Regions from separate parts of the Janthinobacterium lyxosi genome, predicted to be linked through region 1. Evidence: predicted binding sites of a transcription regulator. Region 1 holds the regulator's gene; the other holds the start of a gene.
What was found. The regulator NrdR, encoded in region 1, represses ribonucleotide reductase genes. The targets are predictions, from matches to a motif close to CACNANATNTNGTG.
Positions count from the first base shown of each region.

Region 1 (4,196 bases):
GCTGTACGGTTGCATTCCTTGCTCAATTTGGGCACTTAACTTACAATTTGATTTCCATTACGTCTCACGTGACTGGCGAAAAGTCGGAGCGATCCCCACAATGTGGCGTTCGGCAAACCGGCGAAAGGTGGGCACCCACCGGGAAACGTGAGATTTTTCATCAGCCGTTCGCCTGGGTAGCCACTATGGAAAAGCACGAAGAGGCTGCCTGTCCAATGTTGTTATTCACTTAACGCCGGCTCCCCTCATTCGATCCAACCTGCCAGTACAAGCACCCTCATACTTGGAGTTTTTACATGTTTGCAAAAGATCATACCCTCGCCAACGTCGATCCTGAATTGTTCGCCGTCATTCAAAAAGAGAACACGCGCCAGCACGACCACATCGAACTGATCGCGTCGGAGAACTACACCTCGCCAGCCGTCATGGAAGCGCAAGGCTCGCAACTGACCAACAAGTATGCCGAAGGCTATCCGGGCAAGCGCTACTACGGCGGCTGCGAATTCGTCGACATCGCCGAACAACTGGCCATCGACCGCGTGAAAAAACTGTTCGGTGCCGAATGCGCGAACGTGCAGCCGAACTCCGGCTCGCAGGCGAACCAGGGCGTGTTCTTTGCCATGCTGAAACCAGGCGACCTGATCATGGGTATGTCGCTGGCCGAAGGCGGCCACCTGACCCACGGCATGCCGCTGAACATGTCCGGCAAATGGTTCGACGTGGTGTCGTATGGTTTGACGGCGGAAGAAGATATCGACTACGAGGCGATGGAACGCCTGGCCCGCGAACGCAAGCCTAAGCTGATCATCGCCGGCGCGTCGGCCTTCTCGAAAAAGATCGACTTCGAGCGTTTCGGCAAGATCGCCAAGGAAGTGGGCGCCTACTTCATGGTCGACATGGCCCACTACGCGGGCCTGATCGCCGCCGGCCTGTACCCGAACCCGGTGCCGTTCGCCGACTTCGTCACCTCGACCACGCACAAATCATTGCGCGGCCCGCGCGGCGGCATCATCCTGATGAAGGCTGAACACGAAAAAGCCATCAACTCGGCCATCTTCCCTGGCATCCAGGGCGGCCCGCTGATGCACGTGATCGCCGGCAAGGCCGTTGCCTTCAAGGAAGCGCTGAGCCCTGACTTCGTCGAATACCAGAAGCAAGTGATCAAGAACGCCGACGTGCTGGCGAAAACCCTGATCAAGCGCGGCCTGCGCATCGTGTCCGGCGGCACCGAGTCGCACGTCATGCTGGTCGACCTGCGCGCCAAGAACCTGACGGGCAAGGAAGCCGAAGCCATCCTCGGTTCCGCGCACATCACCTGCAACAAGAACGGCATCCCGAACGACCCGCAAAAACCCTTCGTCACCTCGGGCATCCGCCTGGGCAGCCCGGCGATGACGACGCGCGGTTTCAAGGAAGCGCAAGCGGAAGAAGTGGGCAACCTGATCGCCGACGTGCTGGATAATCCGCATGACGCCGCCACCATCGAGCGCGTCAAAGCGGCCGTGAAAGTACTGGCCGACGCGCACCCTGTGTACGCTGCATAATTATTTGTCCAGAATGTGTCATACGGAGTAAGATTCTGTCTGACACATTCCAGTCGTGCCCAAGGGCGCCCGGAGTGATTCGGGCGCCCTTTGTACAAGGGCGGCGATTTCCCGTAATTATTACTATAAAGTTGTAGCCAGCCCATGAAATGTCCATTTTGCCAGCATGGCGATACCCAGGTTCTCGATACGCGCGTATCGGAGGAAGGGGATGCCATTCGGCGCCGCCGCCGCTGCGGCAAATGCGACAAGCGTTTTACCACCTACGAACGCATTGAACTTATCATGCCGGCCGTCGTCAAAAAGAATGGCAGCCGGACGGAGTTCGCTGCGGATAAGTTGCGCGGCAGTTTGATGCTGGCCTTGCGCAAGCGTCCCGTCGCGGCCGCCTCTGTGGATACGGCCATCGCCTCCATCCAGGAAAAATTGCTGACCAGCGGCTTGCGCGAAGTCGATTCCGGCTATATCGGCGAACTGGTCATGCAAGAACTCAAGCGTCTCGACAAGATCGCCTACATCCGCTTCGCCTCCGTCTACAAGAATTTCGAAGACCTGGCCGAGTTCCAGGATGCGATTGCCGAAGTGGGGCAGGCGCGCAGCAAGCCCTGACGTTCACATTGTCGAACACGGGGCTGGTCGTGCGCCCTGTTTTCACCACGCCAGCGCTCGCCTGGCAAGCCGCCTGATCAATCCAGGCGCTTTTTCCCCCTTCTTTTTCTCCTTTTCGCGGCGACGTTTGCGCTGCCTCATACCTGCGTTTTTGCGCGCGCCTATCGTGTAGCTGGGCCGGGCGTTCGTGCGGCTCCAGTCCGGGTTTGATTCTGTCAGCAGGAGAAGCTCATGCATAGCGGCGCGCGTGGTCCCATGGATGGCAGCAGCCTCGTCGAGGTGCTGGTGTCGCTGCTGCTGTTGGCGCTGGGTCTGCTCGGTGCCAGCATCCTGCAACTGAGCTCCCTGCGCGCGCGCCATGAGTCGGCGCTATTGTCGGCTGGCGTGCAACTGGCCGCCGGCATGGCCGAGCGCATGCGGGCGAACAGCGTGCTCATGCATGGCCCCGATACGGGCAATCCCTACCTGAACGTGGCCTACGCGGCGGCGGACGGCGCCGACGCTGGCGGCGGTGCGCCGGACTGTTTCGGCGCTGCCGCCTGCGGCGCGGCGCAGCTGGCGCAGTTCGACATCGCCGAGTGGAAACAGCAGCTGCAATCGGCCTTGCCCGGCGCGCGCCTGCATATCTGCCGCGATGCTCCCGCGTGGGACGCTGCCGCCCAGGGCTTGCACTGGGCCTGCAGTGGCGGCAAGGGCGCGCCCATCGTCATCAAGCTGGGCTGGCGCGCCCGCCTGCCAGATGGCTCGCCCGCCGTGAATGCGGCAGGCGAGTTGCTGCCCAGGCTGGCATTCCAGCTGGGGGGAGGCGGTGCATGAATGGCATGCCTATCGCATGGCACCGGCAGCGCGGCATGAGCCTGGTCGAATTGCTGGTGGCCCTGTCGCTGGGTGCGCTGCTGATGCTGGCGGCCAGCACCATGCTGCTGGCGGCCAGCGGCAGCTATGGCGACCAGTCCGCCAGTGCGCGCCTGGACGACAACGGCCGCTATGCGCTCGATACCATCGCCCGGGCCGTGCGCCAGACGGCATATGTGAACTGGGACAGCAGCGCCGCGCCCGTTGCCCATGCGGCGCATGACAGCGCGAATATCGCCGGGCTCGACGCGCACAGCCTGGGCAAGAACAGCGAGGGCATCAGCGGCGCGCTACCCGGCGCCCTGCATGGCAGCGATGTGCTGGCCCTGCGCTATTACGGCGCCGGCAAGGAAGAGGGCGGCGACGGTTCCGTGCTCAATTGCGCCGGCTTTGGCGTGGGCGCCGCGCAAACGGAGGTGCAGCGGGGCTGGAGCATTTTCTACGTGGCGCAGGGCGCCGATGGCGAGGGCGAGCTGCGCTGCAAATATCGTGGCGCGAACGGCTGGGGCGCGGACGCCATCATCCGCGGTGTTGACGGTTTTCAGGTGCTGTATGGCCTCGATACGGATACGCCGCCCGACGGCGTGGCGAACCGCTATGTCAATGCCAGCGCGCTCGACGCCTACGATGCGGCGCTGTTGCTGGCGGGCGCGGATGCGGCCGCACGTCAGCGCGATTTTCACCGCCGCACGCACTGGAAGCGCGTGGCCAGCGTGCGCGTGGCGCTGCTGTTGCATGGCGAGGCGGGCCAGCTGGACAAGATAGCGGAACTGGGGCCGGCACAGTTCGACCTGTTCGGCAAGGCGTATGCCGAGGCGCACGGCGCCGGTGACACGGGCGTGCGCATCGCGCGCGCGTCCTTGCCCGCCGCAACGCGCTCCAGGCTGCGGCAACTGGTGCAGACGAGCATCATGCTGCGCAACGGGCCGACCTAGGCGGGCGGCGCGATGGCTGGCGCGGGTGTCCGCTGTTGCGAACCTTGGTGCGCAGCTCGTGTACGTCACGGTGGCGCCACCCTCGTGTATGTGCTGTGCCTGCTGGTGATCATCTTGCTGCTGGGCATATCGGCGGCGCAGATCGCCTTGCAGGGCGAAAAGGCGGCACGCGGCGAGCGCGACCGGCAGATCGCGTTTCAGGCGGCGGAGGAGGCATTGGTGGATGCGCAGGACGATATCGAAGGCTTGCCTG
Region 1 covers NZ_JBNYXM010000035.1:11,818-16,013, forward strand. The annotation lists ZMP/ZTP riboswitch at 59-185, shown strand; gene glyA (serine hydroxymethyltransferase) at 297-1,544, shown strand; gene nrdR (transcriptional regulator NrdR) at 1,689-2,153, shown strand; gene pilV (type IV pilus modification protein PilV) at 2,385-2,969, shown strand; gene ACQ4WP_RS24940 (PilW family protein) at 2,975-3,943, shown strand; gene ACQ4WP_RS24945 (pilus assembly PilX family protein) at 4,028-4,196, shown strand, end outside.

Region 2 (4,196 bases), on a different contig from region 1:
TGCACGAGCGCCAGGGATTGTTCCAGGCGGCCCATGGCGGCAGTTTGCTGCTCGATGAAGTCGATGATCTGCCGCTGGCCATGCAGGTGAAGCTGTTGCGCGTGCTGCAGGAGCGCCGCGTGCGCAAGCTGGGCGGCAGTAGCGACGAAGCCGTCGACGTGCGCATTCTGTGCGCCAGCCAGCATGGCCTGGCGCGCGGCGTGACCGCCGGCACGTTTCGCCAGGATCTGTTTTATCGCCTCAATGTAATCGAGTTGGCGCTGCCGCCGCTGCGTGAGCGGCGCGGCGATCTGCAGGTATTATGTGAGGTAATCCTGGCGCGTCTGGCACCGGGCCGGGCCGTGAGCCTGGCGCCGCCGGTGCTGGCGGCCCTGGCCGCGTATGCGTTTCCCGGCAATGTGCGCGAACTGGAAAATATGCTGGAACGGGCACTGGCCTTTGCCGATGGCGGCGTGATCACGCTCGACGGGCTGGGCCTGCAGTCAGCGGCGGGCATCCCCCCGTTGCGAGCGGCGCCGGCCTTGCCGGAGCGGCAACTGTGCCTGCCGGGCATGGCGGCGTGCGGCGTAGCTCCGGTCTTGCCGCTGGACATGTATTTGCGCCAGGCCGAGCGCGACATGATCATGCAGGCGCTGGTGCAGGCGTGCTATCACCGCGCACGGGCGGCGCGCCAACTGGGTCTCAGCGTGCGCCAGTTGCGTTACCGCATGCAGAAATTGATGATACAGGAAGCGCTACCTTGATGACAGCATGGACGATAGATGATGACGGCTGGTGCGACGGCGCGCTGCGCTATGACTCGCCGTACCAGGATGCGCGCCCGGAAGGTGCGCAAGTCGACTTGCTGGTGATCCATAACATCAGCTTGCCGGGCGGCCACTTTGGTGGACCGCATGTGTCGGACTTGTTTACCGGCCGGGTAGATTATAATGCCGATCCTTCTTTCGCCGACCTGCGTGGCTTGCAGGTGTCGGCGCACTTTTTTGTGCGGCGCGATGGTGCGCTGTTGCAATATGTTTCTGCTGATCAACGTGCCTGGCATGCTGGCGCATCCACATTCGAAGGACGCCCGCAGTGCAATGGCTATTCCATCGGTATCGAAATGGAAGGCACGGACTTTGTCCCCTTCCAGTCGCAGCAATACCGCGTGCTGGCGGCGCTGACGGCGGCGCTGGTGGCGCGCTATGGCTTGTCCCAGGTGCGCGGCCACGAGCATATTGCACCGGGGCGGAAGACGGATCCGGGACCGTTTTTTGACTGGCATTTTTATCAAGAATGCTGGATGGGAACTGCGCGCGGGCAGCCTGCGTTAGCGCTTACTACGCGGGGATTGGGCTTTCCATCCATGCCCTGAAAAGTCAACCGAAATCGTATATGAAAATACAAAAAATTACGTTGGCGGATGCCGGAAAACTATTGCATCGCCTTTCGATGGGCACTACAATTAGTGCATACCTTGGATTTAAAGACTATATGTAGTGCCATCACAGACGTTTTCAGAATTATTACCAAAGCTACCCTGTTTGTTGATATGGCAACGGGAACTGGCGTTTCATCACCCTTGATCGTGTTTCGCGCCAGCCGGGCTGTACAGGTTGGCCGTATGATTTCTGGCTGTGTATTATTTACTATTTGACAACAAACACCTGAAGAAACCCTGACCATCGGGCGTTCTATTCAACAACACACGCGGCAGCAAAACTGCAGGCTGACTTTAGCTGACAACGGGAGCTTCAATGCAATCACCACAAGATATTTCCATCCATCCAACGCCAGTATCGCCAGCGCCAGGCGCGGCCAACAGCGTGGCGAGCACGGGCGCGGCATTGGGCGACTATCGCATCCTCCGTCGCAACGGCGCGGTGGTGGCATTTGAGCCTTCGAAGATCGCCATCGCCATGACCAAGGCGTTTTTGGCCGTTAACGGCGGCCAGGGCGCAGCTTCGGCGCGCATCCGCGAACTGGTGGAACAGCTGACGGACGGCGTCGTCGCCGCGCTGGTGCGCCGCCAGCCGGGCGGCGGCACCTTCCATATCGAAGACGTGCAAGACCAGGTGGAACTGTCGCTGATGCGTTCGGGCGAGCACGACGTGGCGCGTGCCTACGTGCTGTACCGCGCCAAGCACATGGAAGAGCGCCGCCTGCAGAAGGAAGCGCTGGGCGCTTCCGCGCAAGTGACCGCACCCCAATTGAACGTGCTTGATAACGGCGTGCGCCGTCTGCTGGACATGCAGGAAGTGCGCGACCTGATCAACGCCGCCTGCGCCGGCCTGGAAAAGCACGTCGATGCCGACGCCATCCTGGCTGAAACGGTGAAGAACCTGTACGACGGCGTGCCTGTCGAAGAGCTGCACAAGTCGGCCATCCTGGCGGCGCGCGCGCTGATGGAAAAAGATCCGGCCTACAGCCAGGTCACGGCCCGCATCCTGCTGCACACGGTGCGCAAGGAAGTGTTCGGCAAGGAAGTGCCGCAAGCGGCCGCTGCTGCCGAGTACCTGACGTATTTCCCGCAATATATCGCCAAGGGCATCGCCAACGAGCTGCTGAACCCGGTACTCGCCAGCTTCGACCTGGAACGCCTGGCCAAGGCCATCGTTGCCGACCGCGACTTGCAATTCGGCTACATCGGTCTGCAAACCCTGTATGACCGCTACTTCCTGCACATCCATGACGTCCGCATCGAAATGCCGCAAGCGTTCTACATGCGCGTGGCCATGGGCCTGTCGCTGAACGAGGCGGACCGCGAAGCGCGCACCATCGAGTTCTACAATCTGCTGTCCTCGTTCGACTTCATGAGCTCGACCCCGACCCTGTTCAACTCGGGCACCCTGCGCTCGCAGCTGTCGTCGTGCTACCTGAGCACCGTCTCGGACGACCTGGAAGGCATCTACGACGCCATCAAGGACAACGCGCTGCTGGCCAAGTACGCCGGCGGCCTGGGCAACGACTGGACGCCAGTGCGCGCCCTGGGCGCCCACATCAAGGGCACCAACGGCAAGTCGCAAGGCGTGGTGCCGTTCCTGAAAGTGGTCAACGACACGGCCGTGGCAGTCAACCAGGGCGGCAAGCGCAAGGGCGCCGTCTGCGCCTACCTGGAAACCTGGCACATGGACATCGAGGAATTCCTCGACCTGCGCAAGAACACGGGCGACGACCGCCGCCGCACGCACGACATGAACACGGCGAACTGGATTCCCGACATGTTCATGAAGCGCGTCATGGAAAAAGGCGAGTGGACCCTGTTCTCGCCGAGCGAAACGCCAGACTTGCACGACCTGGTCGGCAAAGCCTTTGAAAAGGCTTACCTGGGCTACGAAGCCAAGGCAGCCGCCGGCGAAATCCGCTCATTCAAAAAGATCGCCGCGCTGGACCTGTGGCGCAAGATGCTGTCGATGCTGTTTGAAACGGGCCACCCATGGATTACGTTCAAGGATCCTTGCAACATCCGCAGCCCGCAGTCGCACGTCGGCGTCGTCCACAGCTCGAATCTATGCACGGAAATCACGCTGAACACGGGGCCTGACGAAATCGCCGTCTGCAACCTCGGTTCTGTGAACATGCCGGCGCACATGAAAGAAGGCAAGCTCGATCACGTCAAGCTGGCCAAGACCGTCCGCACCGCCATGCGCATGCTCGACAACGTCATCGACATCAATTACTACGCCGTCGAGAAGGCACGCAATTCGAACATGCGCCATCGTCCGGTCGGCATGGGCGTCATGGGCTTCCAGGACTGCCTGCACATGATGCGCATCCCGTTCGCCTCGGACGCCGCCGTGTCGTTTGCCGACACCTCGATGGAAGCCGTGTGCTACTACGCCTACCTGGCCTCGACGGAACTGGCCGAAGAGCGCGGCCGCTATGAATCGTATGCCGGTTCGCTGTGGGACCGTGGCATCCTGCCGCAAGACTCGGTGAAACTGCTGGCCGAAGAGCGCGGCGGCTACCTGGAAGTCGATTCCTCGTCGGCCATGGACTGGACGCCGGTGCGCGAACGCATCGCCAAGTTCGGCATGCGCAACTCGAACTGCGTGGCGATCGCCCCGACGGCGACGATTTCGAACATCATCGGCGTGTCGGCCTGTATCGAGCCGACGTTCCAGAACCTGTACGTGAAATCGAACCTGTCGGGCGAATTCACCGAGATCAACGGCTACCTGGTGCGCGACCTGAAGGCGCGCGACCTGTGGGATGAA
Region 2 covers NZ_JBNYXM010000029.1:3,995-8,190, forward strand. The annotation lists gene ACQ4WP_RS23335 (sigma 54-interacting transcriptional regulator) at 1-743, shown strand, start outside; gene ampD (1,6-anhydro-N-acetylmuramyl-L-alanine amidase AmpD) at 743-1,354, shown strand; gene ACQ4WP_RS23345 (ribonucleoside-diphosphate reductase subunit alpha) at 1,737-4,196, shown strand, end outside.
Region 2: the regulator NrdR is predicted to act here: its motif matches at 1,468-1,481, upstream of ACQ4WP_RS23345 (ribonucleoside-diphosphate reductase subunit alpha).